DNA from 4 places in the Streptomyces sp. NPDC008317 genome. Region 3 is predicted to be linked to each of the others. Evidence: riboswitches for the same ligand, from Rfam matches in the RefSeq annotation. Region 3 holds a riboswitch; each other region holds the start of a gene.
What was found. Region 3 has a riboswitch for cyclic di-AMP ahead of ACFY9V_RS10380 (peptidoglycan DD-metalloendopeptidase family protein). Riboswitches for the same ligand answer to the same signal wherever they lie in the genome.
Positions count from the first base shown of each region.

Region 1 (7,768 bases), on a different contig from region 3:
CGGCAGGTCGGACGCCTCGGAGGCGGCGTGCGCCACGGCGAGCGAGACGCCGAGGATCGCGTTGGCGCCGAGCGAGGACTTGTCGGGCGTGGCGTCCAGGTCGAACATCGCCTGGTCGATCAGCCGCTGCTCGGTGGCGTCGTAGCCGACCAACTCCGGGCCGATCTGCTCGATGACGGCGAGGACGGCCTTTTCGACGCCCTTGCCCTGGTAGCGGTTCTTGTCGCCGTCGCGGAGTTCGAGGGCCTCGAATGCGCCGGTGGAGGCGCCGGACGGGACCGCCGCGCGGCCGGTGCTGCCGTCGTCGAGGCCGACCTCGACCTCGACGGTGGGGTTGCCTCGCGAGTCGAGGATTTCCCGGGCTACGACGACGTCGATGGACGGCACGAGTGTCTCCTTCAGTCCTTCTGAGATGTCTCTGTCTTTTTCGACCTGAGCCTAACCGTCTTCGGTGTCGCGCCCGGTACCGAGCCCGGACCCTGAGACGGAAAAAGGCCCCGGCCGGGCACGCTCGGGGGAGAGTACGTGCCCGGCCGGGGATCACATCCCGTGGCCTCAGCCCAGGTGCAGGTGCTGGCCCGGGTAGATCAGGTTGGCGTCCTGCACGATGTCCTTGTTCAGGTCGAACAGGTGCTGCCAGCCGCCGGAGACGTGGTGCGCGGTGGCGATCTTGGAGAGCGAGTCGCCGGAGACGACGGTGTACTCGCCGTTGCCCTTGCCGTGGCTCTTGTGGTGGGTGACCGGCGCGGAGGTCTCGGCCGGGGCCGGGGTGCTCTGCTGCTGCGACGGCTGCGAGGAGCTGTCGGAGGAGCCGGTGTTCGAGGAGTCCGAGCTGCTGGAGCCGGAGGAGCTGGAAGAGCTGGAAGACGACGACGAGGAGGAGGACGACGACGAGGACGGCGACGAGGTGTCGACGTTCGCCGCGGAGCCGCCCGAGGTCAGGTTGCCGGCGCCGGCGCAGGCCCAGGCACCCGGGCCCTGCATGGCGAGCAGCTTCTCGGCGGTGGCGATCTGCTGGTCCTTGGTGGCCAGGTCGGCGCGCGCGGCGTACTGGGTGCCGCCCGCGGCCTCCCAGCTCGACTGCGAGAACTGGAGGCCACCGTAGTAGCCGTTGCCGGTGTTGATGGACCAGTTGCCGCCGGACTCGCACTGGGCGACGGCGTCCCACGTGGAGACGGAGGCGGCGGAGGCGGAGGTGGCTCCGAGGAGCGGTACGGCGATCGCGGTGCCGGTGACACCGGCGAGCGCGGCGATGCGGACGAGCTTGGACGTACGGCGGTGCTTAGCCATGGTTCGTGTCCTCACCGACGCCTGCGAGGTGAGCTGTCGGGTTCGGGCGTGAGTTGCCCGGCCGGATCCGCGACCGCGGATTCCGTGCTTAACCCCGAGCCGGTGCGTTCCGCAGGCTGCGTGCCGTACGAACGTGACCGGCGAAAGACCTTGGGTCCCCCGCTCCTGCCTACGGCGCTTTCGCGTCGACTGTTCCCGTCGGTCGGCGGCAGGACTCGGCGTTCCTGACCGGCGGGGCCCGCTGTGGCGAGCGATGACGACGCTAAGCACAGGCGCCGGAAAGGACAAACATCCGCGTTCCGCCCCCGCACCGCTCCCGCCCCCAGAGCGGGTTCAGAGAATCGCAGGTCACAGGGGCCGGTTTCAGCGCTCTGCGAGCGGGCGGTCACAGGGGCGGGCGAGAGGCTTGTCACACGGGCCGCGGAGGACGTCGTACGGTTCGTCCGGTTTGCCCCCGCGGCCGTGACGGACGGTCAGAAAGACGCGGAGCCCTCAGCCGAGGTCAAGTGTCAGGATCTGACCCGGTTTGATGAGGTTCGGGTCCTGGCCGATCACCTGCCGGTTGGCGTCGTAGAGACCGCTCCAGCCGCCCTGGACGTGGTGGCTGGAGGCGATACCGGCGAGCGAGTCGCCGTACGCGACGGTGTAGTCGTGGCCGCCGTCGGCGCTGTGTCCGGTGTCGCTGGCGCCGGTGGCTCCGGTGCTGCCGTCGTCCGAGCCCTTGCCGGTGTCCGTACCGCTGTCCGCGCCCGCGTCCGTGACGGCGGTCAGCTCCGTACGGGTCGCCTGGTCGGCCGCGGCCAGCTCGGCGTCGGTGGGCACGTACGGCTTCGCGTGGCGGCCCGTGCCGGGCGTCGCGGGCGCGTCGGCGGTGGGCGAGCCCGGAGTGTTCCGCGAGCCGTCACCGGGCGACGTGGGGGTGACGGGGGCGGTGGTGGGCGCCGTGGGCGTCACCGGGGTGACCGTCGAGCCGTCGGCGGGCCCGGTGGGCGTGTCCGTCCCCGGCGCGGTCGGGATGATCGTCGGCAGCGACGGGTCGGTGTTCGAGCCCCCGGTGCCGCCGGAGCCGCCGGTCGTGGCGTCGCCGGAGGGCGGGGTCGAGGCGGACGGCGCCGGGGTGGTGGGGGTGGCCGCGGGCGTGCCGCCCGCCACGGGCGGCGTCACGGCGTCCAGCAGCCCCGTACCGTCCTCGCAGCCGGGCCAGGCGTTCGGCCCGAGGTCGGCGAGCATCCGCTCGGCGACGGCGATCTGTTCCGTCCTGGACGCGAGGTCGGGGCGTGGCGCGTACGCCTGGCCGCCGTAGGCGTTCCAGGTGTCCTGGGTGATCGCCAGGCCGCCGTAGAAGCCGTTGCTCGGGTCGGCGCTCCACAGGCCGCCGGTCTCGCATATCGCGACTTTGTCCCACGTGCTGGAGTCCGCGGCGTGCGCGGCCCCCGCGCCGAGGAGCGGGAGTGCGATCCCCGCGCCGGTCGCCGCGACGGTCACCATGGCCGCCGGGGCCTGTCGCGGTCGGCGGTGCCGGCCGTTCCCGGACGAGAGCATGCGGTCGCCTTTCTCGTAAGCCTTACGCGCCGGAGCGCGGTGCGTGACGTGACGGCGGCGGGGAGCGGGCCGGAGCCCGCCGACGTTGCTGGTGCTGTTGCTGCTGTCTCCGCTTCCGCTTCCGTGACGTCCGCCGCGTCTGGCGCGAGCCGTCCGCGAGAGGTGGCCGTCCGTACGCACCGTGCCCGTACGAGCGACCGCGCTTCTCGCGTTGACCGCAGAACGTAGCGGTGTTGGCCAACGGATCACAAGTCGGTGTAGCGATCATCACGTCGCGATCACGACCGTGACGCGCCGTCACTTCTGTTGCGCGGCCTCGGCGGTGAACGACACCGGCAGCGTACGCAGTCCGCGCATGATCAGTCCGCCGCGCCAGCGCAATTCGGCCGGATCCGCCGCGAGCCGCAGGTCGGGGAGGCGGGTGAGGAGGGACGCGAGCGCCGTCCTGGCCTCCAGCCGGGCCAGCGGCGCGCCCAGGCAGTAGTGGATGCCGTGGCCGTAACCGAGGTGGGGATTGTCACGCCGGGCCAGATCGACGGTATCGGGCGCGTTGAAGCGCGCGGGGTCGCGATCGGCCGCCGCGAGTACCACCAGTACGGGGTCGCCCGCCGCGATCGACTGACCGCCGAGGCTCAGGTCGCCGGTCGCGTAACGCCAGGTGGCCAGCTCCACCGGGCCGTCGTAGCGCAGCAGTTCCTCCACCGCGGTCTCCAGCAGGCCGGTCTCGCCCGCGGCCAGCGACTCCTGGAGGCGGGCGCGCTGCTCCGGGTGGCGGAGCAAGGTGTGCACCCCGTTGCCGATGAGGTTCACAGTCGTCTCAAAACCGGCGAAGAGCAGGATGAAGGCCATGGCGGCGGCCTCGTTCTCCGTCAGGTGCTCGCCGTGGTCGCTCGCCCGGATCAGACCGGAGATCAGGTCCTCGCCCGGGTCTTCTCTCTTACGGTGGATCAGCTCGACCAGATACGCGCGCATCCGCTTCACCGACCGCGCCACTCCGCCGCGCGGGCCGCCGCCGTGCCGGATCATCATCCCCGCCCAGTCCCGGAAGTCGTCCTGGTCCTGCGGCGGCACGCCCAGCAGGTCGCAGATCGCGTAGATCGGCAGCGGGAAGGCGAAGTCGTGGATGAGGTCCGCCTCGCCGCTCGCCGCGAAGCCGTCGATGAAACGGTCCGTCAGCTCCTGCACCCGCGGCCCGAACTCCGCGACCCTGCGCGGGGTGAACGCCTTCGACACCAGGCGGCGCAGCCGCGTGTGGTCCGGCGGATCGATGTTCAGCAGATGCGTCATCAGATCCGCGCTGCGCTCCCCCGGAATCCCGGTCTTCCCCTTCGCCCCCGCCGACTCCGCGTGATGCACCGGATTCTTGCTCAGCCGGCCCTCCGCCAGCGCCTCCCGCGCGTCCGCGTACCGCGTCACCAGCCACGCCTCCACCCCGCTGGGCAACGTCGTCCGCCGCACCGGCGCGTGCTCCCGCAGCCAGGCGTAGGCGGGGTAGGGGTCGGTGGCGAATTCCCACGTGAAGAGGGTGGGGCCGCCGTCGGCCGGGTCGGTGGGGGCGGGGGTGGGGCCGGTGGGCGAGTCGGCGGTGGGGTCGGTGGTGGGGTCGGTCATGCGCCGACGCTATCCGGCCCGGCCGCGTTCCCGGCTCACCGGGACCTGGCCGTTGCGGGGGCGGGGCGGGGGCGTCAGGGGCTCTCTGAGGTTGTGGACGCCAGGGCGACGCGGCTCAGGCGGTCGGACTGGCGGGTGGTTTCGGGGAGGCGGTAGGCGGGGGCGAGGGTCAGGGTGTGGGCGCAGGCGGTGGCGAGGTCGATGCCGTGGCCGGTGGAGACGTAGACGGGCTTGACGCCGGTCCGGGTACGCAGGGCGCGGCCGACGGTTTCGCCGCCGTCGAGGAGGTCGGCGTACGCGCCGCGCTCCGGGGCGAGGGCGTCGGGGTCGTAGCGGCCGACGAACGGGGTCTTGGCGACTCCGGCGGTCGGCAGCCCGGTGAGCACGCCCAGGTGGCAGGCGAGGCCGAAGCGGCGCGGGTGGGACAGGCCGTGGCCGTCGCAGAGCAGCAGGTCGGGGGTGGCCCGCAGGGTGCGCAACGCCTCGACGAGGAAGGGCAGTTCGCGGAAGGCGAAGAGTCCGGGCACGTACGGGAAGGTCGTGGTCGCGGTGGCCGTGGCGCGCTCGACCACGTCGAGCGTCGCGGTGTCGATGACCACCACGGCCGCCGCGACGAGGTCCCCGGTGCCGCGTCCGTCGCCCGCGTAGGCGACGTCGAGCCCGGCGACCAGGCGGGGCGCGGCCGGTCCGGGGCCGCGGTGGTCGGCCAGCGGGCGCAGCCGGTCCTGGAGCGCCAGCGCCTCCGCCTCGTCGGCCGGCCACGCGTGCGGCACGTCGACGCGCATCGGGGCTAGCCCGCCTCGGTCGTACGGGGTGGCTCGGCGGTACGGGTCCGCTCCGCCGTACGGATCGCGTCGCGGTAGCGGCGGGCCGCGTGGCGCAGGGCGGCTTCCGGGTCGAGGCCCGCGGCCTGGGCGGCGGCGGCCTCGGCGAGGAGGTGGTCACCGAGGGCGGTCTCGTCGGTGGCGGGCGTGCCGGGGGCGGGGGTGCCGTCGGCCGGGGTGCCGTCAGCCGGGCTGCCGTCAGCCGGGCTGCCGTCGGCCGGGGTGCCGTCGGCCGGGAGCGGGAGGCCGGCCTCCCGGGCGCGGCCCGCGAGCTTGGCGGCCAGGGCGAGGGCGGGCGAGGCGAGGGGCACGCCGTCGGTGACCGAGTCGCGGGACTTCTCGACGCCCTTGAGACGGATCCAGTTCGCCCGCACCTGCTCGGGGGTCTCGGCGACCTCGTCGCCGAAGATGTGCGGGTGCCGGTGGACGAGCTTGTCCACCAGTCCCCCGGCCACGTCGTCGATGCCGAACGGCTCCTCGGGGTCGCCCTCCGCGATGGCCGCGTGGAAGACGACCTGGAGCAGGACGTCGCCCAGCTCCTCGCGCACCGCCGCGCGGTCCCCCTCCTCGATCGCCTCGACCAGCTCGTACATCTCCTCGATGCCGTACTTCGCCAGGTCCTCGTGCGTCCGCAGGCTGCTCCACGGGCACTCGGCCCTGATCCGGTCCATCACCTGGACGAGGTCGAGCAGCCGGGCGCCGGGCAGGTCGTACGAGCCGGGCAGCAGCTCCAGGTCGGGCATGGCGACCCGTCCCGAGCCGCCGAGCCTGGCCAGTTCGTCGGTGACGGCCGGGTCGCCCGCGCCGCCGCCGGGCGGCAGATAGACGACCGTACGGCCGCCCGCCGTCGCGTCCACCAGCTCGCGCCCGCCGGGCGTCGCCAGCTCGACCCGCACCCCCGCCTCGCGCAGATACGGGAGCTGCGGATGCTCGGGGTCGGCGCAGACCACGAGGTCGGCCTCGCGCAGCGTCTGCCAGGCGGGCCAGGAGAGCTGTCCCGGCGCGACCCGGTGGCTGGTCGTGAGCAGCACCAGCCGCCCGGGCGCGTTCGCGTCGTCTACGTCGTTCACCCCTCGAACGTACCCCGGACCACCGACATGCCCTGCGGGCGGCCGCTGCCCGGACCGCGCGGCCGGGTCCGCCTACGCGCTCGGGTCCGCCGGGGTCGCCGTCTTGGTCACGACCCACGGCTCGTTGGTGGCGCCGACGATGGCCTTCTTGGCGTCCCAGGTGCCGTAGCGCGGGTTGACGTCCACGCCGAGCGACTTCGCGGTCTTGGAGATGACGGCGATGGCCGCCGCGTTCCCGGTGTCGCTGCCGGGCTGGAAGCCGAGGCTCTGGATCAGCTTGCCGACGGCGATGTTGGTCCGCAGGAAGGTGTCGATGCCGGACGGCACGATGTCGTACTGCTGGAGCAGCGCCGCCTCGAACTGGCTCTCGTCACCGCCGAACTGCTGCAACGCCTGCGCGTGCGACTGCTGCACCTCGGCGGTGCTGACCGAGAGCCCGGCGTCGGACACGGCCTTGTCGATCACCTTGTTCTGCACCAGCATGCTCAGCGTCTGCTGCGGCAGCTTGCCGCTCTGCCCGATGAGCTGCGCCGCCTGCGGCGACTTGCTCTGCGCGTCGCGCACCTGGTCGACCTCGTGCTGGAGCGTGGCGATCGAGATCTTCTGGTCCCCGACCACCGCCGCGGCCCCCGGGTGCGCGGGTCCCGAACCGCACGCGGTGAGGGCGGGCGATGCCGCCAGCAGCGCGGCTGCGGCGATCGAGACGGCGGTGCGGCGGCGGACCATGGTGCCTCCCGGCATGGGAACGACCTAGCGGTACTGAAGCGATGATCGAGTACGAGGATATGGACCGGGGCCCGCCGATTTCCAGCACTCGGCGCAAACGGCTCTCCTCGCGGGGGAGAGTACGCCTCGCGGCCGGGCCGCCGCGCACCCGGTGGGCCCTGCCGCCTTTGTCCCCGCCACCCTCACCGCCCCGCCGTCAGACGACGGCGACCGGGGCGTCCCAGGCGTCGCGGTCCACGGTCAGCGTGACGCCGCCGTAGGTCTCCTTGGAGTTGACCAGGAACTGGTGCCCGCGCCGGTGCCCGGTCCACAGATTCGCGGCGAACGGGAAGCCGGAGGTGGTGCTGTTGACGCCGTCGTACTTGGCGTACCAGAAGGCGTCCGGCATGTCGTCCATGGTCGCCTTGGCCGCCGCCACGGCAGCGGCGCTGGACGAGCTGAAGCCGTAGAAGCCCGCCAGGTAACCGCCGGTGTGCAGCGCCCGGTTCCACGCCTGGACGTAGGTGAGGACGGCGTTGTTGCACGAGGTGTCGGAGACGGCGTACGGCTCCATGTCGAGGTAGAGCGCGCTGGCCGGGCGCATACCGAGGGCCGCGGCCTTCTTCACCGCGTCGGCGCCGTCGCGCGCGCCGAGCGTGGCCGCGTTGGCCGCCGTGAGCCGTTCGGGGCTGTTGCCGGTCTGGCAGGGCGGCTGCGCGCCGACGT
Region 1 is NZ_JBIBFQ010000006.1:75,838-83,605, forward strand. Features, by position in the region: gene eno (phosphopyruvate hydratase) at 1-387, opposite strand, end outside; gene ACFY9V_RS20550 (transglycosylase family protein) at 556-1,290, opposite strand; cyclic di-AMP (ydaO/yuaA leader) riboswitch at 1,294-1,477, opposite strand; gene ACFY9V_RS20555 (transglycosylase family protein) at 1,783-2,832, opposite strand; gene ACFY9V_RS20560 (cytochrome P450) at 3,130-4,443, opposite strand; gene ACFY9V_RS20565 (endonuclease V) at 4,518-5,228, opposite strand; gene ACFY9V_RS20570 (nucleoside triphosphate pyrophosphohydrolase) at 5,234-6,337, opposite strand; gene ACFY9V_RS20575 (SurA N-terminal domain-containing protein) at 6,410-7,078, opposite strand; gene ACFY9V_RS20580 (glycoside hydrolase domain-containing protein) at 7,260-7,768, opposite strand, start outside.
Region 1: another riboswitch for cyclic di-AMP. It lies ahead of ACFY9V_RS20550 (transglycosylase family protein); the one in region 3 lies ahead of ACFY9V_RS10380 (peptidoglycan DD-metalloendopeptidase family protein).

Region 2 (7,768 bases), on a different contig from region 3:
CTGGGCGATGTTGGTGTCCTGGTACTCGTCGACCAGGACGTGCCGGAAGCGCCGCCGGTAGTGCTCGGCGACGTCGGGGAACGCCTGGAGCAGATTGACGGTGGTCATGATGATGTCGTCGAAGTCCAGCGCGTTGGCGTCCCGCAGCCGCGACTGGTACATCGCGTACGCCTCGGCGAGCTTCTTCTCGAAGGGGTTCTCCGCGGTGGCCGCGAAGGTCTCCTCGTCGATCAGCTCGTTCTTCAGATTCGAGATCTTCGCGCTGAACGACTTCGGCGGGTACTGCTTGGGGTCCAGGTCGAGGTCCCGGCAGACCAGCGCCATCAGCCGCTTGGAGTCGGCGGCGTCGTAGATCGAGAACGACGAGGTGAAACCGAGCGACTTGGACTCGCGGCGCAGGATGCGCACGCACGCGCTGTGGAAGGTGGAGACCCACATCACATTGGCGCGCGGGCCGACCAGCTCCTCGACGCGCTCCTTCATCTCGCCCGCGGCCTTGTTGGTGAAGGTGATGGCGAGGATGGAGCCGGGGTGCACGTGCCGGGCGCCGAGCAGATAGGCGATCCGGTGGGTGAGCACCCGGGTCTTGCCGGAGCCCGCGCCCGCGACGATGAGCAGCGGGCCGCCCGCGTGCTCGACGGCGGCGCGCTGCTGCTCGTTGAGCCCTTCCAGGAGCTGCGCGGGGTCGGTGGCGGGCCGCGGGGCGCCGTCACGGTAATACGCGTCCCGCCCGGTGGCCTGCGGCGGCGGTCCGTCGAACCGGCCGCCGAACAGGTCGTCCGGTACGTGCTCGCCGCCGGGGCCCCCGTCCTCCGGGGGCGGCGGAGCGGTGGGGTCGGCGGGCTCGGGGGCCACATGCAGACCGTTCAGGAAGTTGTCGTCAAAGAGGCTGCTCATCGCTCCCCGAGTCTAGAGCCCGGCACCGACAGCCCACGGCCCTTCCCCGCACAGCCCCCGGCCGACCCCCCACGACCCCCGTACGACGGCCCCCCGGCCGACACCCCAACCCCTTCGCCCGGAACCCCGGCCGACACTCCCGGCCCCCCGCCCAACGGCCGCCTCCGGGGCAACCACGTACCTTTACCCCGTAGTCCCGTTACCACGCACCGTGACAATGGGAAATGATTACGAAAAGGTATCGGGCCTATCGGACACCGCTCTTCCCAGCAGCCCGGAGCGTTGGCTACGGTCTCGCTCCAGCAGCGTCCGGATGGGCGTCCGAAAGGAGTCCGCGCGCCATGGCGACACACCGTAAGGCTCGCGCCGCGATCCTCAGCACCCCCGGCCCGCGTGCGGCCGTGGGGATCACGACGGCCGCGCTGGCCACCGTGACCCTCTTCGCGGAGAGCGCCAGCGCCGAGCCGGCCAAGCCGAAGCAGCCGAGCATCGCCGAGGTGAAGGCGAAGGTCGACGGGCTGACGCACCAGGCCGAGGTCGCCACGGAGAAGTACAACGGCATCAAGGAGTCGACCGACGCGCAGAACGCGAAGGTCAACCGGCTCCTGGAGCAGGCGGCGAAGAAGACGCAGGCGCTGAACGACTCGCGCCGGGTCCTCGGGCAGTACGCCGCCGCGCAGTACCGCACCGGGGGCGACGACTCGACCGGCCGCTACCTGCTGGCCACCGACCCGCAGTCGATGCTCGACCAGGTGCACCTGTCGGACGTGCTCGGCAAGCGGCAGCAGAAGGCCGTCGAGTCGTACCGGGTGCAGCAGGCCGCGGCCACGCAGCAGCGCATCGAGGCGGCCAAGAGCCTGGCGACGCTCACCACCCAGCAGGGCGAACTGCGCACCGCCAAGCGGGATGTGCAGGCCAAACTGGGCGAGGCGCAGAAGCTGCTCAACAGCCTCAACGCGCAGGAGAAGGCGCGGCTCGCGGCGCTGCGGGCCAAGCAGGAGGAAGAGGCGCGCGTCAAGGCCGCCGCCATCGCGGCCAAGGAGAAGGCGGCGGCCGAGGCCGCGGCGAAGGCGGCGAAGGCCGCGAAGGACTCCTCGACGCCGACCGTGCCGAGCACGGGTTCCTCGAAGGCCGACGACGCCATCGCCTTCGCGCGCAAGCAGCTCGGCAAGCCCTACGTGTGGGGCGCGACCGGGCCGACGTCGTACGACTGCTCGGGGCTCACCCAGGCGGCGTGGAAGGCGGCCGGGGTCGATCTGCCGCGCACGACCTGGGACCAGGTGAACGTCGGCACGCGGGTGTCGGAGTCGAATCTCCGGCCGGGTGACCTGATCTTCTTCTACAGCGACATCAGTCACGTCGGCCTCTACATCGGCGGCGGCCAGATGATCCACGCGCCGCACACCGGCACCGTGGTCAAGATCGCCCCGATTACCGAAATGCCGTTCTACGGGGCGGTCCGTCCCGCATAGTCCACCCGGCATAGTCCGACTTGTCCGGACGCCGCCGCGCTCACAAACGGTAAGATCACAAAGCGATTTCGGTCACATTGCAATCCAAACTTCCCAAGGCTCGCACAAGTTGACTACGGTAGCCCGCTAGGTGGTGAGCTTCCCCGTCGGCTGAAGAGCCGACAGCGAATCACCTCCGCTCAATCCGGCCCAGGCCGGAGCCGGGGACCCAACAGCACGTGGGGTGAATCGGAACGGACGCCGCAGCAGGCGTCGGGACCGTAGGGCGACCTTCAGCCCGAACCCGTCAGCTAACCCGGTCGGCGGTATTCGGAAGGAGTCGCCTCCCTTGGCGTCGCACCGCAAGCCGCGCAATCGCATACTGTCCACGGCCGGTCCACGGGCCGCCGTCGGGATCACCACAGCGGCCCTCGCGTCGGTCACCCTGCTCAGCGAGAGCGCCAGTGCGGCGCCCGCGAAGCCCTCGATCACCGAGGTCAAGGCGCAGATCGACCAGCTCAACCAGGACGCCGAGGTAGCGACGCAGCACTTCGACGCCGCCAAGGAGAAGACCGACAACCAGCGGGCCAAGGCCAATCAGCTCCTGGAGCAGGTCGCGCAGAAGACCGCGAAGATGAACGAGACGCGGCGGGTGCTCGGGCAGTACGCCACCGCGCAGTACCGCGACGGCGGCCTCGACCAGACGACGCAGTTGCTGCTGACGGACGACCCCCAGAAGTTCTTCGACCAGTCGCACATGATGGACCGCATCTCCACCACGCAGGAACAGGCGCTGGAGACCTTCAAGGTCCAGCAGGAGCAGGCGTCCATCCAGCGCGCGCAGGCCACCAAGAGCCTCAACGAGCTGACCAGCGCGCAGAACAAGCTCGCGGCGGCGAAGAAGAACGTCCAGACGAAGCTGGCCGCCGCGCAGAAGCTGCTCAACAGCCTCAACGCGCAGGAGCGCGCCAAGCTCGCCGCGATGCGGCCCACCGCCCCGACCAACACCGCGGGCTCCTCGAACTCCTCGAACTCCACGGCGAGCAACGTCAGTTACACCTACAACGGCCCGGCGTCCGGCCGCGCCGCCGCCGCCATCCAGTTCGCGATGTCGCAGCGCGGCAAGCCGTACGGCTCCGGCCGCACCGGCCCCGACGCGTACGACTGCTCCGGGCTCACCCAGGCCGCCTACCGCGCCGCCGGTATCTCCATCGGCCGCACCACGTGGGACCAGGTCAAGGACGGCACGGCGGTCTCGCAGTCCGACCTGCGCCCCGGCGACCTGGTGTTCTTCTACTCCAGCATCAGCCACGTCGGCATGTACATCGGCAACGGCCAGATCGTGCACGCCCCGCACAGCGGCGCGGTCGTCGAGGTTGCCCCGATGAGCTGGATGCCCTTCGCTGCGGCCCGCCGCATCGCCTGAGCCGTATCACCAGGGCCCGCACCGCCTGAGCGCGTGCAGTCTGAGCCCGTATCGCCTGAACCCGTGCAGCCTGAGCCCGCGTCCGCGGAGCCTCAGGACCGCCGGGCTCACAGCCCCGCATAGCACCCCGTGCCCGGTCGGACCTCCCGACCGGGCACTTTGGTCAGCAGGCGCGCGCATATGACCGGGTCACCCGTCGAACGGCGGTCGTTTACGGTCACGGGCCGGTCGAATCGGAGCAGTCCCGGTCTCCTTCCCCTGGCGCACCCCCGGTCAGGTTTAGCGTCGCTACCCAGGTGACCGATCCCCACAGCCGTCAGGACCGTGGCGGCGCGGTCACCCCCGCCGAAGGTCCGGCGGCGCTCTGCTCCCCCGTGCAGGCGTCGCCGGGCCTCCGCGCGGGCCCGTCGGAGCACTGGAAGGAATGACGGCCGCATGGCCTCCCACAGTCCCGCCTCACACCGCAGAACCTCGGCGGCGCGTACGTCCGCCCGCACGTCGGCGCTCACCGCGACCCGCGCCGCCCTCACCGTGGCGCTCGCGTCCGCCGCCTCCGTGAGCCTGCTCGGCGAATCCGCCCTCGCAGACCCGCGGCCGCAGGCACCGGCCTCGCTCAGCGAGGTGAAGGACCAGGTCGACACGCTCTACCGGCAGGCGGAGGCCGCCACCGAGCAGTACAACGGCGCGAAGGAGGAGGCCGATCAGGCCCGCGCCGCGGTCGCCGATCTGCAGAACGAACTGGCCCGCAAGACCGCGCGGCTGAACGCCACCCGCGACACGATCGGCGCCCTCGCGGCGGCGCAGTACCGCACCGGCTCGCTCGACCCCAGTGTGCAGCTCGCGCTCAGCTCCTCGCCCGACACGTATCTGGACCGGGCCGGGATGCTCAACCGCCTCGACTCGCGGACGGCGACCGCGCTCGCGCAGCTCACCGAGGAGCAGCGGGACGTCACCCGTACCCATGACGCGGCCGACGCGAAACTCGACGCGCTCAAGGAGGCGCAGTCCAAGCTGGCCGCGCGCAAGGCGACCGTGCAGGGCAAGCTGCGGGCGGCGCGGGCGCTGCTCGACCGGCTGACGGCCGCCCAGCGCGCGGCCGTCGAGGCCGCCGACACCCCGTCGTCGGGACCGGCCGCCGCGACCCGCGCCAGCGCCCGTACGCCGCTGCCCGGCGACACGACGCCCGTCGCCGCGCCGTCCTCGCGCGCCGCCCAGGCCGTCACCTTCGCCTACCGCGCGCTCGGCCTGCCGTACGTCTGGGGCTCCACCGGGCCCAACTCGTACGACTGTTCCGGCCTCACCCAGGCCGCCTGGAGGGCCGCGGGGGTCTCGCTCCCGCGCACCACGTACACCCAGATCAACGCGGGCACCCGGGTCTCCGAGTCCCAGCTCCAACCCGGTGACCTGGTCTTCTTCTACTCCGGCATCAGCCACGTGGGCCTCTACATCGGCAACGGCCAGATGATCCACGCCCCGCACCCGGGCGCCCCGGTCCGTATCGCCCCGATCTCCGAGATGCCCTTCGCGGGAGCCACCCGCCCCACCTGACCGAGGCCGCCCGCCCGCTGAGCCCGGCCGTCGGCCCGTCCGCCCCGCCCACCGGTCCGCACGTCAGATGTTGATACGAAATCCGGACAAGCTCTTCTCCTGACGAACCGCCCGACTCCGGGCAGACTTGCCCCATGACGTCTACGCCGCTGAGCAAGGGTGCGAATGTGCCGGTCGCCGTGCCCGCCGTACGGGCCGAACTGGCCTGGGGAGCGGGCGGCGGGCCCGACGCCGACGCGTCGGCGCTGCTGCTGGCGGGCGGCGGGAAGGTGCGGGACGACGCCGACTTCGTCTTCTACAACCAGCCAGGACACGCGTCGGGGGCCGTACGGCACGCGGGGAAGCGGCAGGCGGCCGTGGTCACCGACACCATCGAGGTGGACCTGGCGCGCGTCGAGCCGGGGATCGAGCGGATCATGCTGTGCGCGTCCGCCGACGGCGGCACCTTCGGCGCGATGACCGGCCTCGGGCTGCGGCTGCTGGACGCGGCGTCCGGCGCCGAACTGGCGTACTTCCCGGTCACCGCGACATCCGAGACGGCGCTCGTCGCGGGTGAGCTGTACCGGCGCGGCGACGGCTGGAAATTCCGCGCGATCGGCCAGGGGTACGCCTCGGGCCTCGCGGGGCTCGCCACCGATTTCGGCATCAGCGTGGACGCGGAGGAGGAGGAAGCGGCGCCCGTTCCCGTGACGGCGCCCGCCGCCGCGCCGCCGATGCCCGCCGCGCCCCCGCCGCCCGCGTCCCCGTACGCGGCGCCCTCGCCGTACGGCTCTGCGCCCGCGCAGCCCGCTTCCCCGTACGGCTCTGCGCCCGCCCAGCCCGCTTCCCCGGACGGCTCTGCGTACGGCGCGCAGCCCGCGTCCGCATACGCGTCGGCGCCTGCCCCCGGCTCCGGTGCGCCCTCGCTCGTCAAGGGCGAGGAGCACCTGCCGGTCGACATGCGCAAGCGGCTGTCGCTGCGCAAGGAGCAGGTCGCGGTGAGCCTGCGCAAGCACGGCGCCGACAACGTCCGGGCGCGGGTGATCATCGTGCTGGACGCGTCGGGGTCGATGTCCCACCTGTACTCGCGGCGCGTGGTGCACGACGTGGTGGAGCGGATGGCGGCCGTGGCCGCCGCACTCGTACCGGACGGCGTCATGCAGGCGTGGACCTTCGCCAGCAACCCGGCGCGGCTGCCCGACCTCGACCTCGGCTCGCTGCCGCAGTGGCTGGAACTGCACGTCCGGGTCGGCGCGATCGGCATCTTCAAGCGCCGCAAGCCGTCTCCGAACGGCCAGGTGGACATGAAGCTGGTCGGCTTCGGCAACGAGGAGCAGAAGGTCATCGCGCAGGTACGGGACTACGTGCGCGGCGAGCCGTCCGCCGCCCCGACCCTCGTGCTCTTCTTCTCCGACGGCGGTGTCTACCGCAACGCGGAGATCGAGCGCGAGCTGCGCGGGGCCGTCGAGGAGCCGCTGTTCTGGCAGTTCGTCGGACTCGGCCAGTCCAACTACGGCGTCCTGGAGCGCTTCGACACCATGACCGGCCGCCGCGTGGACAACGTCGGCTTCTTCGCCGTCGACGACATCGCCAGCCTCTCCGACGCCGAGCTGTACGACCGCCTGCTCACCGAGTTCCCGACCTGGCTGAAGGCCGCGACGGCCGCGGGCATCCTGCGCTGAGCACGGCGACGGCCGCGGGCATCCTGCGCTGAGCGCGCGCCCGCGGCCGTACGCCTCCACCGGTCGCCGGGTCAGTACCGCCCGGCGACGAGCAGCAGCAGTGCGCCGAGGACGGCCAGCCCGGCCGCCGAGGCGAGCGACGCCAGCCAGGCCCGCGTCCACCGCGGCGCCCGTACGGACCCGTCCCCCGAGGTGCCGGGGCCGGGGCCGCCTCCCGGTTCCGCCCACAGGTAGCCGAAGAAACCGGCCCCCGTCACCGCGCACGCCAGCAGCCACGCGGGGCCGCTCGCGCGCCGGTGCCGGGTCACCGCCAGCGTCCGTACGACCACCAGGAGACCGGCGAGCAGCGCCGCCGCCCGCAGCCACGCCCACGGGGTGAGCAGGACGTAGGCGACGGGCACCAGCAGCGTCAGGCCCCCGGCGCCGTAGGAGCTGTCGAAGCTCCGTACGGCGAGGCCGTCCGCCGCGGGTCCCGCCTGCCGCCTGATGTCCGCGGTGAACTCCCCGACGACACCGTTCCGGCCGCCGGGGAAGGGGTTCGCGGGCCGGTAGGTGTACTGCCGTTCGGTCAGCGGCCCGGCGCTCCAGCGGACGGTGATCCCGGCGGAGCCCTGGTCGTCGACCCGTACCGAGTGGGTCCGCCCGGCCTCGATGTCCCGCGCCAGGGCGCCGGTCGACCCGCCGCCCGGCACGATTCGCAGCAGGACGGTGGCGAACGACAGCACCAGCACGGCCAGCAGCACCCAGCGGGCGGGCCCCCAGAGCCGGTCGAGCCGGGCGGCGGG
Region 2 is NZ_JBIBFQ010000009.1:130,298-138,065, forward strand. Features, by position in the region: gene pcrA (DNA helicase PcrA) at 1-897, opposite strand, end outside; gene ACFY9V_RS27170 (NlpC/P60 family protein) at 1,239-2,369, shown strand; cyclic di-AMP (ydaO/yuaA leader) riboswitch at 2,536-2,690, shown strand; gene ACFY9V_RS27175 (NlpC/P60 family protein) at 2,698-3,774, shown strand; gene ACFY9V_RS27180 (hypothetical protein) at 4,071-4,202, shown strand; gene ACFY9V_RS27185 (NlpC/P60 family protein) at 4,210-5,322, shown strand; gene ACFY9V_RS27190 (VWA domain-containing protein) at 5,457-6,983, shown strand; gene ACFY9V_RS27195 (hypothetical protein) at 7,055-7,768, opposite strand, start outside.
Region 2: another riboswitch for cyclic di-AMP. It lies ahead of ACFY9V_RS27175 (NlpC/P60 family protein); the one in region 3 lies ahead of ACFY9V_RS10380 (peptidoglycan DD-metalloendopeptidase family protein).

Region 3 (7,768 bases):
GGCCCGCGTCCCTGCGCTACGAGTACGGCCACCAGGACGCCGACGCGTACTACCAGCTCTGGCTGGACACCGGCGCGCTGCGCCGCGAAGTGCTCGACCCGCTCGGCACCGGCGGCTCGGGCCGCGTCCTGCCGACGCTGTGGGACGCCGCCACCGACCGCGCCACGCGCGCCGACTACGTGCGCCTGCCGCCCGGCGGCGTCCTCGTACTCGACGGGCCGCTGCTCCTCGGGCAGGGGCTGCCGTTCGATCTGACGGTCCATCTGCGGCTGTCCCCGGCCGCGCTGGAGCGGCGCACGGCGCAGGCCGACCGGTGGACGCTGCCCGCATTCGACCGTTACGACCGGGAGGCGATGCCGGAACAGGCCGCCGATGTCCTGGTACGTGCCGACGACCCGCGACACCCCGCCTGGACAGGCTGAACGACCCTCGCGCGTAAGCCCGTTGACCTCCCGGCCGCCGCCGGTCCGGCCTCGCCTTGCCGTGGGACCGCGCACCCCGCTAGCGTCCCCATCCACCATGACTGTCGCCATCGCGCCGCTGACCACCGAGCACATACCCCAGGCCGTGCAGCGCTACGACCGCTGGTTCGCGCGCGCCCGCCGCCCGCCGTCGCAACGCTCGTGGCTCGCCGACGGCCCCGTGCGCGGTGAGGAACTGCTGGGCAAGCTGATCGGCGTTCCGGGTCTCGAGGCCGCCCGCGCGCTCGACGGCGACGGCGGCCTGATCGGACACCTCGCCGCCGTCCCGGTGGACCTCACCCAGGACGACCCGGCGGGGCTGCGCAGCCACCCGCACTCCGCGCTGGTCCCGCACGGCGGTCACGCGCTGCCCGGCGGACGCGAGTCGGAGGTGCTGCGCGCGCTGTACGCCCGCGTCGCGGCCCGGCTCGTCGCGGAGCGACGGCTGGTCCACTACGTCGACGTGCCCGCGGGGGAGACCGCCACCCTGCCCTGGGCCGACCTCGGCTTCGGCCGCGAATTGGTGCACGGTCTGATGGCGGTCAAGGCGCGCGGGCGCCAGCCGCGCGGCGTCGAAGGGCTCGGCATCCGGCGCGCGGGCGTCGGCGACCTGCCGCAGATCGGCCGGATGGCCGCCGAGTCCTCGCGCAGGCAGCGCGAGTCCGCGGTGTTCCAGCCCCAGCCGGAACGCGCGCTCGCCGCCCTGCGGGTCTACTACGCCGACGCGCTCGGCGACCCGCGCAGCGGCGCCTGGATCGCCTCCCGCAGGGGCGAGGAGATCGGCATGGTGCTGCTGGTCCCCGCCACGCCCGACCCGGTGATCCCCGAGTCCTGCGTGGAGCTGGCCGAGGCGTACGTCGAACCCTCCGCGCGCGGCGAGGGCGTCAGCCGCGTCCTGCTCGCCACCGCGCTGGCCTGGGCGTACGACCACGGCCACCGCTACATGTCGGCCCGCTGGCACTCCGCCTCACCGCTGGCGGCGGGGCACTGGCCCGCGGTCGGCTTCCGGCCGGTCGCGTACCGGCTCAGCAGGTCGCTCGACGGCCGGATCGGCGGCTCGCCCGGCAGCTACTGATATCCCCAAGTAGCGTATTAAATCGGGCATTTAGGCGTGATGCGGCTCACTCGGCCGGTCCGCAGTGAGCGGCATCACCTCGGGAACACGGTCCGATTCCCCCGATGTACCCACTGTTCCCGATCCGGGCGGTTTGTCACCAGGAATCGGTCACGGAGGCACGGACGGTGAGCGGCTCGCACACGCAGCGGTGACGGCGGACGACCGGGAGTGACCGCGCTCCAAGCGGTGCGCCCGACGACGATCACGGTTGGTTGCCCGCCGCTCGGCCGGTCGTTTAGCTTCGCCTCCTGCGGGCCGGATGCCCGCGAATTGCGAATGTCCGTCGGGCGGAACGCCGAATCCTGCCGCCGCCCGGTTTCCTGGATCTTTGATCACACACGGCAGGGGCGGGGGACCCAGGTAAGTCGCCGTCCAGCAGTACCGGACGGCTCGGGGTGAAGTCGCGGCGCCTTGCGTACACGCAACGGCATTTCCACGTGACCGGGCATCTCCTGCCCGAACCCGACAGCTCACCTCGTAGGCGTAGGAGAGGAAATCCCCCATGCCCGCAAAGGGACAGCACCGCAAGACCCGTATGAGCCGCCTCACCCGCATCTGCATCGCCGCGGGCACGGGTGGCGTGGCCATCGCCCTGCCGCTGGTCGGCGCGGGCATCGCCTCGGCGGCCGAGCCCGCCCACAGCGCCCCCGCCACCGCCTCGCACACCTCCGCCGTCAAGGCGACGACCGTGGCGGACAAGAGCGCCGCGCCCAAGGCCGCCAAGGCCAAGACCACCAAGTACTCCGTGGTCAGCGGTGACTCGCTGTCGAAGATCGCCGACAGCCACCACGTCAACGGCGGCTGGCAGCAGCTCTACTCCGACAACAAGTCGGTCGTGGGCTCCAACCCGAACCTGATCTACCCGGGCCAGCACCTCACGCTGAACGGCGCCTCCGCCGAAAAGCCCGCCACCGCGCAGAAGTCCGCCCCGGCGCCGAAGAAGTCGGCCCCGGCCCCCGCCAAGAAGGCGACCCCGGCGCCCGCCGAGACCACCGCCCCGTCGAAGTCGTCCGACACGACGACCACGACCACCAAGTCCGCCGACACCACCGCCGCCAGCTCCTCCGGCTACACCAAGCCGGTCGGGGACGCGGCGATCGGTACCCAGTACCACGCCTCCGGCGCCAACTGGTCCAGCGGCTACCACACCGGTGTGGACTTCCTGGTCGGCTCCGGCACCAGCGTGAAGTCGGTCGCCGCGGGCACCGTCGTCTCCGCGGGCTGGGACGGCGCCTACGGCAACGACGTGATCGTCAAGCACGCCGACGGCAAGTACACGCTGTACGGCCACCTGACCCAGGCGCTCGTCTCGGCCGGGCAGACCGTCACCGAGGGCCAGCAGATTGGCGTCTCCGGCGCGACCGGCAACGTGACCGGCCCGCACCTGCACTTCGAGGTCCGCACGACCCCGGACTACGGCTCCGACATCGACCCGGTCGCCTACCTGGCCTCCCACGGCGTCACCGTTTCCTGACCCACCCGCTCCACAGCCGCTGTGGCGGCTCCTCGCGGCATCCGTGCCCGCCCGGTTCCTCACCACCGGGCGGGCACACCCGCGTGACGGGCCGCGAGTCCACGTGGTCACGCGGGTGACGTGGTCACGCGGTGACGTCGTTACGCGGTGACGTCGTTACGCGGTGACGTCGTTACGCGCTCACGTGTCCGGGAACAGCGCGGCCAGCTCGCCGCGCGAGACCACGCCGAGCTTCGGATACGCCTTGTAGAGGTGGTGGCCGACCGTGCGCGGGCTGAGGAAGAGCTGCGCGGCGATGTCCCGGTTGGTCAGCCCGAGCGCGGCCAGCCGGACGATCTGCGACTCCTGCGGCGTCAGCCCCGCCTCGTCCGCGACCGACCTGACCGTGTCCTGACCCACCGTCACCGACGCTCCCGACACGCCCAGTTCACTGCGCGCCCGGTCCGCCCACGGGCGCGCGCCGAGCCGCTCGAAGGTCTCCAGCGCGGCCCGCAGGTGTCCGCGTGCCTCGCTCTTGCGACGGGCCCTGCGCAGCCACTCGCCGTACAGCAGCGCCGTACGCGCCGACTCCAACACCCTTCGGTGCGGGTCGTGAAGGGCCAGCGCCTCGATGAAGTACGCCTCCGCGTCGGCGTCCTTGGCCCGCAGCGCCCGGCAGCGCGCCACCAGCGCCCGCGCCCAGTCCTGCCCGGAACGCGCGGCCCACGCCTCGAACCTGGCCACGGGCTCGTCCGCCCGCTCCGGCACGCCCAGTCGCACCGCCGCCTCCACCAGGTCGGGGACGCCGCGCGTCGCGGAGATGTGGTGCCGTACGGTCGGCTCGGTCAGCAGCGACAGCCGGTCGAGCGCGAACTGCGTACGGCCCAGGCCCAGTTCGAGCAGCCCTTGCGACCAGTACGCCCACGGCGCGCCCGGCGCCATCGCCGTGCCCGCGCCGCCCGCCAGGGCCTCGTCCACCAGCCGGCGGCACTCGTCCTCGTCCCCGCGCAGCGCCGCGACATGCGCCAGCGCACTGCTCAACTGGCTGACCCACTGCCGCTGTCCGGTGTCCCGTGAGATCCGCAGCCCCTCGGACGCCGTGGCGACGGCCTCGTCGAGGCGGCCGTCGAACAGCTCCGCCTCCGCGCGGAAGAACATCAGCGTCGTCAGCCTGCCGACACCGCCGCTCTCGCGGCTCTCCGCCGCCAGCGTCGTCGCCAGGTCGTACGCCGCCGCGTCCTGCCCGAGCGCCAGGCCCACCCCGCACAGCATCACCAGGTCCCGAGGATCGACCCGGCCGCCGCGCGCGGCCCGTGACGCCGCCGCGGCCTCGGCCACGTCGGGCGGCCCGGCCGCCGCGCTGCCTGGCCCGATCGCCCGCACCAGGAACTCCGCCACCGGCCGGATCGGCGCCCACGGCGGCAGCTCCAGCGCCGCCAGCCGCCCCAACGTCCCCGCCACCTCGTCGTCGCCGAGGTACCAGGCCGTATGCGTCGCCTGCACCAGCATCCGCGCCGCCGCCGCCGAATCCGCCTCCGCCAGCAAATCCGCCGCTTCCAAAAGGAGTTGATGCGCCGCGCCGAAATCCCCCTCCCAGAAGTCCGCGAGCGCCCGCACATAGAGCGCTCTGCCGCGCACGGCGGACAACGGGTTCGCCGCGCCCCGCGCCGCGGTGGACGCGGCTTCGGTGGGCGCCGGGCGGCCCGGCCCGGACGGGTGCGGCGGAACGGGCCCGCCGACGCCGCCGGTGTCGGCGGTGGACGCCGGATCGCCGGGTGCGGGGCCGCCCGGTCCGGACGAGCCGGGCGGAGCGCTCTGCCCGACGGCGGCGTCGACACCGGAAGTCGATCCGGCGGGTGCCTGACCGCCCGGCGTGGACGCGCGGGGTGAAGTGCCCGGCTCCGCGTGGGCCGTTGGGGCCGACGACGGCTCCGCGCCGCCTCGTACGGCCGCTGCTTCCGCCTCGGTCTCGGCGGCGCGGGTCGCCTGGTCGGCGAAGGCGCGGGCGCGGGGGATGTCGCCCGCTTCGGAGGCGGATTCGGCGGCGAGGAGGAGGCGTTCGACGCGGGCGACGGGGTCGGTGCTGAGGCGGGCGGCGCGTTCGTAGGCGGCGGAGGCCGCCGCGTGGCCGCTGCGTTCGCGGGCGCGGCCCGCGGTCCGCTGGAGGGCGGTGGCCACGGCTTCGTCGGGGCCGGTGGCCGCGGCGGCCAGGTGCCAGGCGCGGTGGTCGGGGTCGCGTACCGGGTCGGCGGCCTCGGCGAGGGCGCGGTGCGCGGCGAGACGGTCGGGGAGGGCGGCACGCTGATGGATCGCGGCGCGGACCAGCGGGTGCCGGAAGCGCAGCATGTCCTCGTCGTCCACGTAGACCAGGTTCGCCTCCTCCGCGGGCGGCAGGTCGTCGACGCCGACGCCCAGCACCGCCGCCGCGCGTACCAGGATGTCGGGGTCGCCGGTGTGGTCGGCCGCGGCCACCAGCAACAGCGTCTGCGTGCCGGGCGGCAGGTGGCTGACCTGGCCGTGGAAGGCCATCTGGAGGCGCGTGGTCAGCGGCAGCCCGCCGCCGGCCGCGGCGGAACCGCCCGCGCCCCGCGCGTCGGCTGACGGTCCGAGCGGGAGTTCCAGCAGCGCCAGCGGATTGCCCCGCGCCTCGGAGAGCACGCGGGTGCGTACGGTGTCGGCCGGTGCGCCGCCGCGGTCGGCGAGCAGCGCCCGCGCCGCGTCCTCGGGCAGCGGGCCGAGCCGCAGTTCGGGCAGGCCGGGCGCGGTGAACGACCCGGCGCCGTCACGTACGGCGAAGACCATCGCCACGCCCTCGGCGTCGAGCCGTCGCGCCGCGAAGACCAGCGCGTCGGTGGACGCCCGGTCCAGCCACTGCGCGTCGTCCACGACACACAGCAGCGGCCCCTCGCCCGCGTGGTCCGACAGCAGCGACAGCACGGCCAGGCCGACGAACATCGGCTCGCTCGCGGCGTCGGCCTCCAGGCCGAACGCGGCCCGCAGCGCCCGCCGTTGCGGCACGGGCAGCGCGTCCAGCGAACCCATCGCCCTGCGCAGCAGCAACTGAAGCCCCGCGTAGGGGAGTTCGGCCTCGAATTCCACGCCGGAGCTGCGGACGACCGTCAGGTCGCCCGCCGCCGCCACGGTCTGCTCCAGCAGCGCGGTCTTGCCGATCCCGGCGTCACCGCGCACCACGAGCGCTCCGCTGCGGCCCGCCCTCGCCCCCGCCAGCAGTTCTTCCAGCGCGGCCGTCTCCGTGTCCCGTCCGTACAACATGCCGGGCACGCTAACCGATCACGGGCCGGGAGTCCGCCTCCCTCCCCGAGGGCACCCGCGCGGACTCCATGCCGAGGCCGCGTCTGATCGCGGTCTCGACCGGCGAGTAGCCGCCGTCGGCCCGCTCCAGTTCGTACGGCGCCGCGGGCAGGAGCGGCGGCTGGGCCATGAAACGCGGACGGCTGCCGTGGTGCGGCTGGGCGGCGTGCACGAGGAACGGGTGGCAGAGGTAGACGTCGCCGGGGGAGCCGGTGGCGAGGGCGAGCGGGCGGTGTTCCGTGGCCGCCGCGATCTGCTCGGAGACCGCCAGGATCGAGGCGCCGGCCTCGCCGTACGGGGCGAGGACCGCGGGCACGTCCAGGTGGGAGCCGACGCGGATCCGGGTCGGCGCGTTCTCCTCGTCCACCTCGGTGAACAGGAACAGCATGAGCAGCGCGCGGTCGCGGGAGCGGACGTTGGCGAAGTACCACTGCTCGCCGGGGACTTCGTAGCTGCCTTCGATGTGCCAGCCCGCGTCGTCCGGCTCGTCCGGGTGCGGGAAGCGCAGCGGGAAGGAGCCGAGGGAGTACCGCGGCGACCAGCGTCCGGCGCCGACAAGACGGTCGAACGCGGCGTGCAGGACGGGGGTGTTGGCGGCCTCGGCGAACGGCGGCTGGGCCATGCCGCCCACCCAGTGCACCGGTTGTGTCCAGGTCGCGGGGTCGGCGGGGTCGCAGCCGGTCTCCTTCCACAGGAGATCGGCGCAGGCGCGGGCGGTCGGGGCGGGTACCGCGCCCTCGATCCTCACGAAGCCGTCCCTGAGGAAGGCCCGCTCCCACGCGTCGTCGGCGTGGCTGTCCGTGGCGTCGTCCATCCCCCGATCATCACGTCGCGCGATGTGCGACGGCCACCGGATTTTCTCCGGGTGCGGGTGCGGGTGCGGATACGGGTGCGGATACGGGCACCGGCGCGGGCTCGTGCCCGGTCCGGGTCCGGGTCCCGGCCGGCTCAGACCTCGCCGGGCACCGTGCTCCGGATCTGCCGCAGGAAGGCGTTGTTGTCCGGGGTCTGCCGGATCTTGTCCAGCAGGACTTCGAGGCCGGACTGGGTGCCGCGCCCTTGCAGGACCCGGCGCAGGCCGCGTACGACCGCCAGTTCGGGGCCGGGCAGCAGCAGTTCCTCGCGGCGGGTGCCGGAGATGCCGACGTCCACGGCCGGGAAGATCCGCCGCTCGGCGAGGGAGCGGTCCAGGTGCAGCTCCATGTTGCCGGTGCTCTTCAGCTCTTCGTAGTAGTAGTCGTCGGCGCGCGACCCGGTGTCCACCAGCGCGGTGGCCAGGATGGTCAGCGACCCGCCCTCCTCGGCGAGCCGGGCGGCGCCGAAGAACTGCTTGGGGCCGATCAGCGCGGCGGCGTCCACACCGCCGGTCAGCGTGCGGCCGCCGGTGGAGGCGGCCGAGTTGTGCGCCCGGCACAGCCGGGTCAG
Region 3 is NZ_JBIBFQ010000003.1:100,519-108,286, reverse strand. Features, by position in the region: gene ACFY9V_RS10390 (uridine kinase) at 1-422, shown strand, start outside; gene ACFY9V_RS10385 (GNAT family N-acetyltransferase) at 520-1,536, shown strand; cyclic di-AMP (ydaO/yuaA leader) riboswitch at 1,862-2,077, shown strand; gene ACFY9V_RS10380 (peptidoglycan DD-metalloendopeptidase family protein) at 2,081-3,052, shown strand; gene ACFY9V_RS10375 (AAA family ATPase) at 3,233-6,304, opposite strand; gene ACFY9V_RS10370 (phytanoyl-CoA dioxygenase family protein) at 6,315-7,157, opposite strand; gene rho (transcription termination factor Rho) at 7,292-7,768, opposite strand, start outside.

Region 4 (7,768 bases), on a different contig from region 3:
GAGCGCGAGATCATCCACGACACCCTCGCCCGCGCCCTCGCGGACGCCGGAGAACCCGCCCGCGCCGCCGCCCTGCTCCACGACCGCGTCACGGCCCGCCGCCACCACGTATACGAAGACCTTCTCCTTACGCCGGGCGGCCCGGTCGTCTCCGCTGACCCGGCGGCCGACCGCCGACCGCCACCTACTCCGGCGTGACCGCCACACCGCCGACCGCGTACCCCCGCGCCGTCCGTGGCCGTCCCGTCCGCCCGGGCGGCCGACCGCCCCTCGCCCCGCGCGTCCCCGTGCGCCGCACGCCTGGCCGCGTCCCGGTGGCCTTACGCGTGCGTGCGCGCCACGCCCAGGGTGGCTCCGACCGGGCGGCCGCACCAGCCGCGCGGGTGCGGGCGCGGGTGCGCCCCGTACGTCGGCGAGGCCCGCGTACGGGTGGCCCGTCGCGGGTGGCGACGCACCGTTTGCCCGCGCACCCGCGTGCGCGACGCGCCACGTACGTCGGTGCGGCCCGCATACCGGTCGGTCTCACGCGTGGTCACGTACCCGCGACCGGGCCTCGTGGCCGTGAGCGCCACGCGCCCACGTACCCCCGCCATGCCGTTCATCGCCGGGCAGCAAGCCCGGCCCGCCCCGACTTCTTCGGAGAGTTACATGTCCGCTGCCCACTTGATCGTCGTGTCTTTGCCGGGCAGTGGGACGCCGGTGGTGGCCGGGATCACCGGCGCGCTCGGGTATGCCTCGCTCGGCACGATGAGCGGAGATCAGTCGGCCGGGACGCGGCAGCCCGGTCCTGGCGAGGTGTATTCGCTGCTCACGGCCGCCTACGGTCCCGAGAGGGCCGCCCGCCTGCTGAACCCGAATCCGAGTCCGAACCCGAATGCGGAGCCCGCTTTTCACGAGGCGGTCAGCGCCCTGTGGCGGGTGTGGTGGACGCGCCTGGGCCAGCCGGTCACGCACGGCTCACCCGTGGACCCCGGCGCCGAAGCCCGGCTGGCCCGGCTGCCCGCCGCCGAACTGCTCGATCTGCTGCCGGGCAGGGGCTGTTGGTACGTCACCGGCCTGGACCTGCGCCGGGCCGACGCCGACCTTCTGCGCGTCTGGCACTCCGGCGGACGGCCGCCGATCGTCTTCCACCACCGGGACATCCGCGACCGGATCATCAGCCAGATCCGCGCCCTCACCCGGCCCGAGGGCCAGGTGGGCTCCCTGCCGGAACACCTCGTCTACCGCGACATCCTCACCGCCCTGCCGACGCTGGACGCCCGCATCACCCTCGCGCTGACCGACCCCGGCTTCCCCGGCATGCACGAGGCCCGCCGGAGCCAGTGGCTCCTCCGCCACCCGGCGGTCTGCGTGATCACCGACGAGGAACTGGCGGGCCCCGCGCGCGAAGAGGCACTCGCCCGCCTCCTGCGCGCGACGGGCCACACGTCCCTCCCGGCCACCGCACTCCCCCCGCTGGCCGCCCCCGGCGACGTACCGCCGGACACCGGCCGCGCGCTCTTCACCCCCGCCCACGACCGGCTCCTCCGCCTCCACCACGGCGACCTCCTGCCTCCCCTGGACGCGGCCACGTCCACGAGGTGAAGGCCGCCGTGCGCTCGGGCACCGTCCCCCGAATCCGCGCCGATTCCGCGCCGATTCCGCGCCGATTCCGCGCCGGAGGCGTCAGGTGCCGTTGACCAGGCGGATGTAGCGGACCCAGTCCCAGTTGGGTCCGGGGTCGGTGTGGTCGGTGCCGGGGACCTGGACGTGGCCGATGATGTGGTCGCGGTCCTTGGGGATGCCGTACTTGTCGCAGATCTCGGCGGTGAGGGCGGCCGAGGAGTGGTACATCGCGGTGGTGAAGTAGGCGGGCTGGTCGACCCAGCCCTCGTGCTCGATGCCGATGCTGCGGGTGTTGTAGTCCCAGTTGCCCGCGTGCCAGGCGACATCGCGCTCGCGGACGCACTGGGCGATGGCGCCGTCGCCCGAGCGGACGACGTAGTGGGCCGCCGCCGCGTGGGAGGGGTCCTGGAAGAGGCTGATGGTGTCGGTGAAGGACTCCTGGGTGACGTGGATCACCACGAGGTTGATCGGGTAGGTCGAAGTGCGGTTGGACGCCGTGTAGTTGCCGGAACTGGCCGGGGTCCAGGAGGCCGACGGGTAGTCCACGGTGGCGGCCGACGCGCGGCCGATCCCGGACGTCAGGTCCGCCGTGACGCCGACGGTGACGGCGGCCCCGAAGGCGAGGGTGCCGCGCAGCAGCGAGCGCCGGGTGGGCGTCTCCGCCGCGAGCGGGACCCCGGCGGGGGCGCCGGGTATGCGCCCGGGTGAGCCGGTGGGTTCGGCGCCGGAGACGACCCCGGACGGGACCGGGACCCCGGACACGACCCCGGACGTACCCGTGGACGTCACGCCGGGCGTGCCCGCGGACGTACCCGTGGACATAACGCCGGGCGTGCCCGCGGCGTCGACTTCGCGCCCAACCTGGCCGGATTCACCGGCCGGGCTCAACGGGCTTGACGGCGCGGGTACTTGGGGGTCGCTGGGGCGTGCCATGAAAAGCTCCCTTGGGCGTCATGGAGAGGACGAGTGCATGACAGATGTACGGGGCCTGCTCATGGTGGGGTCCGGGTGCGTGACCTGCCAAGCGATTCGCGAATTGGCAGAGGTCCACACCGGTGGCGAGACCGCAGCGGCCCCGTCGCCGCCCGTTGCTTGGCTGCCGGACCCCGGCCGTCGGCCGACGCCGTACACGGCCGTGCACACGGAATCGGCGCCGCGCCCTGACCGTACGTAATCGAACCGTCCCCCTGTGCATAACAACTGACACACACTCACATCACTACCCGGCCACATCCGGTGCCGGGTTTACCCGTATCACGCACTCCGTGACTGTTTGGTTCCCGACGTCAACTCTTTGATTCGGCTTGGAAAACGACCCCGGCTCTATTAACGTTCGATAACGCAGCGCGGTTGTCACCACCGCCACAGAGGCGGCACCGCGCGCTTGCCGAATCCCGTCCGCGGGAACCGGGGACCCGCCCTCCTGCTCGCCACACCCTGGCGTACGGGAGGGGTCCAATGGGGTGAATCGGGCAGCATCCAGGCCCGTAGGAGACCTTCCTGCTCCGAACCCGTCAGCTAACCCGGTAGGCGACAAGGAAGGAAAGGAGTGCGCCCGCGTGGCGTCCAACCAGCCTGCCTACGCTCCCGCCCCGGCGGCCCCAGCGGCCGATCCCCCCGGCGAGTGGGACGACTGGAATTCTCCAGGGGATTCCGCCGCCTCTGCCGAAGCCACTGCTTCTGCTTCTGTTGCCTCTGTCTCTGCCACTGCCGAAGCCGCCGCGTACGTCGCGGCCCAGGGCGACGCCGGTGCCGTGGGCGCGCAGGGCGGATACGGCGCGTACGGCGTTCAGGGCGCGAACCGTCACCGGCTTCCGCGCCAGCGCTCCGTCGGCTCCGTGGCCCGTGGCTCGACCGTCCTCGGCGTCGCCGCGATGGCCGCCGTAGGGGCCGGGGGCGTGGCCGTCGCGGCCGACGCCGTACCCGCGCCCATAGCGGTCCCGGATCTGCCGGAAATTCCCGACTCCCTTGACCTGCCCCCGAGTTCGACCGGGGTCTCGCCCGCCGGTTCCCCCGGCGTGTCGGCGCTGCCCACGGCCGGTGACTTCTTCGGCGCGGCGGTACGGGACGTGTCGGCCCCCGACACCTCCGTGAGCACGACCTCCGTGAGTACGACCTCCGTGAGTACGACCTCCGTGAGCACGGCCGCCGATACGGCCACGGACTTGGTTCCGGACCCCGACTTGGCTCCGGCTACGGACTTGGTTCCGGCTACGGACTTGGCCCCAGCTACGGACTTGGCGCCGGTTTCGACCACGGCTCCGACCGCCGTGGTGGCCGCCTCCTCCGTCGACGTCGCGCCGTCCGCCGCCCCCGTGCCCACCGACCCCGGTGAGGCCCTGCGCGCCCGCATCATCGACGAGGCCACGCGGCAGCGGGACGCCGCCGCGCGGGCCGAGCGCGAGGCGGCCGAGAAGGCGGCGGCCCAGCAGGCCGCCCGCGAGGCCGCCGCGCAGAAGGTACGCGAGCAGGCCGCCGCCGCGAAGGCCGCGGCGGAAGCACAGGCCAAGGCCGATGCCGAGGCCGCCGCCAAGGCCGAGTCCGAGCGCCTGGCCCACCTCGCGGTCTCGTACCTCAAGCCGCTCGCCTCGTACACGCTCACCGACAGCTTCGGCGAGGCCAGTTCCCTGTGGGCCAACACCCACTCCGGCCAGGACTTCGCCGCTCCCACCGGCACCCCGGTGCACGCCATCCACACCGGTACGGTCACCTCGGCCGGGTGGGCGGGCTCGTACGGCTACCGCGTGATCCTCACCCTCGATGACGGCACCGAGCTGTGGTACTGCCACCTCTCCACCATGGTCGTCACCTCCGGCGAGGTCATCACCGGCGACACCATCGGGCGCGTCGGCGCCACCGGCAACGTCACCAGCCCCCACCTCCACCTGGAGGTCCGCCCCGCCGCCGGGGCCGCCCCCATCGACCCGGCCGTCTGGCTCCGCGCCCACGACATCGCCGTCTGAACCATCTGGGACGGTCCCGCTCCACCCGGGACCGCTCCTCCGGTTAACCCCGACGGCCCTGGCGCTCCCCCCCGACGCCAGGGCCGTTGGCATGCGGCCGGTTCGGTCAGCCCTTCCGGTCCAGCGTCGCCGACAGCACGGCGATACCCGTCCCGCCCTCGTCGAACTGGCGCAGGACATCCGCCAGCGTGGCGGCGGCATCGGTGTGCTCGATGACGAGCAACGGCTGCGCGCCGTCGTCCTGGACCGCCGGCACGAAGTCGGTGACGATCTCGCCCCGCAGCAGCACCAGACGGTCGGCGTCGAGCGGATCGCGGACCAGCCCGGCGAGGTGCGTCCGCAACTCGTCCGTCTCGCCCAGATCGGCGTCCAGCACCGCGTGGTGCGACAGCACCGTCACGGCCAACCGCTCGCCGATCCGCTCATAACGCGCCGAGAGGTCGTCCGGCAGCAGATAAAAGACGCCCTCCTCGCCCTCGTGCCCCCGGTTCAGCAGCAGACGGATCATCCGCTCCGCCGGGTCGGGCGAGTCCAGATCGAGGTCCAGAATCACTTCCACGCCGTCCGGATCCACCGACGGGATCGCGCCGATCCATATCCGCGCCGACCCGGAACCGGCGGCCCCGCCGCCGCTCGTGACATCGTCGTCGTCCATGCGCGGCATTCAAACACGCGGCTCTCAGCCGCGCGGGCCCGTCACGGCCGGGGCGTGGTCTCAGGGGTGGCGGCGATGTCGGCGTCGGCCCGCGACCGCCCTGGACGGGGCGCCCGCGTCGGCGTTCATACGCGCGGCTCTCAGCCGCGTCGGCCCGTCACGGCCGGGACATGGTCTCAGCGGCGTCGCCCGCGTCGGCGTTCAAGCACGCCGCCTCAGCCGCGTCGGCCCGTCACGGCCCAGGACGCGGCGGCCACGCCACCGGCGACGGTGAAGACGGCGGGCCAGGCGCCGAGCTTACGGGCGAGAGGGTGCGAACCCGCGAAAGCCGCCACGTAGACGGTGGTCAGCGTCGTGGCGACCGCCGGTCCCGAGCGCGCGTGCCACTCGCGGGCCGCGAGCGTGCCCGCCGCCGCGAGGGCCACGCCCCCCAGGGCCCGCTTCCGCGTCCACCGGGCCACCCCGTAGCCGCCGATCAGCCCGCCCGCCGCCACCACACTCGCCGGAACCCCAGCCATCCCGTCCTCCTCCTCACGCACCAACCCCGAAGCCTTGCCTCCGAGGCTAACCGCCCCTCGTCCGCCGCCTCCGCGAGGGGGTCCGCGACCAGGGGCGGCGAGTCGCCCTGTCCGGTGTTTGGGGACGGGCGCCGGGGTTGGCGGGTGTGCCAGTGGCGGTGGGTCAGCCCGTCCGGTGTTTGGGGACGGGAGCCGAGGCTGGCGGGTGTGCCAGAGGTGGTGAGTGAGCCCGTCCGGCGTTTGAGGACGGGAGCCGAGGCTGGCGGTGTGCCAGATGCCATGAATGAGCCCGTCCGGCGTTTGAGGACGGAGGCCGGGGCTGGCGGTGTGCCAGATGCCATGAATCAGCCCGTCCGGCGTTTGAGGACTAGCCCCAGCGGCAATGAGCGCCCACCCGTCGGCCACGCCCCGCCGTCCGGCACCCGAGGGCGGATAGGGGACGGTTCCCCGGGCGAGACCCCCGCCGCCCCTACCCTCGGGGAATGACCGACGCCGACCTCCGTACGGAGGGCCGCCCGGAGGGCCGTACCGAGGCCCGCCCGGAGGGCCGTACGCCCCGCGACTGGGCCGTGGACGCGGCCGCGCTCTGCTTCGCCGTACTGGTCGGCATGGTGGTGTACGGCGTCGCGGCGCAGCACGAGGACCGGCCGGTGTGGATTCAGGCGGTCGACCTGCCGCTCGGCGCGCTCGCGTGCGTGTCGCTGTGGTGGCGCAGGCGGTACCCGATGGCCGTGGCGCTGCTGGCCGTACCCGCGTTGGCGCTGTCCAACAGCGTGTTCGGCGCCGGGATGGTGATCACGGCGAGCCTGGCGCTGTACGAGCCGCTGCGCCGTTCGCTGCCGGTGCTCGGACTGTTCGTGGCCGCGTCGGTGCCGGACGCGCTGCTGCTGTCGGACCCGCACGGCACCGACTGGACGGCGGCGGCCTTCTCGGTGGCGTACTACCTCGTCTTCTTCGCCTCGGGCAGCGCCCTGCGCAGCCGACGCCAACTCCTCGTCCGGCTGCGGGAGGACGCGGTACGCGAGCGCGCCGACCACGCGCGGCGGCTCGCCGACACCCGCCGCGCCGAACGGACCGCCATCGCACGGGAGATGCACGATGTGCTGGCGCACCGCATCTCGCTGCTGTCCGTGCACGCGGGCGCGTTGGCGTACCGGACGAGGAGCGCCGGCGGCCCCGCTCTGGACGCCGCCGAGATCGAGGCGAGCGCCCGCGTCATCCGGGACAACGCCCATCAGGCGCTGGAGGAGTTGCGGGAAGTGCTGCTCGTGCTGCGGACGGAGGACGAGGGCACGGCCGCGCCGCAGCCACGGCTCGCGGACGTGGCCGTACTGGTGGGCGAGGCGCGGGCGGCCGGCCAGGACGTGGAGTTCCACGACGACGTGGACGCCGCGCTCGCGTCCGACCTGCGCCCGCAGGTCCAGCGCACCGCCTACCGCGCGGTGCAGGAGGCGCTGACCAACGCCCGTAAGCACGCGGCCGGTTCACCCGTGACCGTACGGCTGAGCGGCGCGCCCGGCGCGGACCTCACCGTCGAGGTGACCAACCCGCTGGCGTACGAGGCGACTTCGGGGCCGCCGCGCCCGATCCCCGGTTCCGGCACCGGTCTCGTGGGCCTCGGCGAGCGCGTCGCCCTGGACGGCGGGACCCTCGAACACGGCCGCGCCGACGGCGTGTTCACCGTACGGGTACGGCTACCGTGGCCCGCGACATCAGCGCGTGATCCCCGGCAGCGGGGGAAGGGCGAGGCGTGAGGGGCGACGGCATGATCCGGGTACTTCTGGTCGACGACGACCCGCTGGTGCGCGCCGGGCTGAAGATGATGCTGCGCGGCGCCGACGGCATCGAGGTCGTCGGCGAGGTGGGGGACGGCGCTGCCGTACCCGGGGCCGTACGGCAGCACGGTCCCGACGTCGTCCTCATGGACATCCGCATGCCGGTCATGGACGGCATCACCGCCACCCGCGCCCTCACTGGGCGCGACCCCGCGCCCCAGGTCATCGTGCTGACCACCTTCGGCGCCGAGG
Region 4 is NZ_JBIBFQ010000001.1:1,148,084-1,155,851, forward strand. Features, by position in the region: gene ACFY9V_RS04835 (hypothetical protein) at 1-198, shown strand, start outside; gene ACFY9V_RS04840 (hypothetical protein) at 649-1,584, shown strand; gene ACFY9V_RS04845 (N-acetylmuramoyl-L-alanine amidase) at 1,666-2,301, opposite strand; cyclic di-AMP (ydaO/yuaA leader) riboswitch at 2,981-3,153, shown strand; gene ACFY9V_RS04850 (peptidoglycan DD-metalloendopeptidase family protein) at 3,444-4,568, shown strand; gene ACFY9V_RS04855 (hypothetical protein) at 4,675-5,223, opposite strand; gene ACFY9V_RS04860 (hypothetical protein) at 5,439-5,741, opposite strand; gene ACFY9V_RS04865 (histidine kinase) at 6,224-7,495, shown strand; gene ACFY9V_RS04870 (response regulator) at 7,507-7,768, shown strand, end outside.
Region 4: another riboswitch for cyclic di-AMP. It lies ahead of ACFY9V_RS04850 (peptidoglycan DD-metalloendopeptidase family protein); the one in region 3 lies ahead of ACFY9V_RS10380 (peptidoglycan DD-metalloendopeptidase family protein).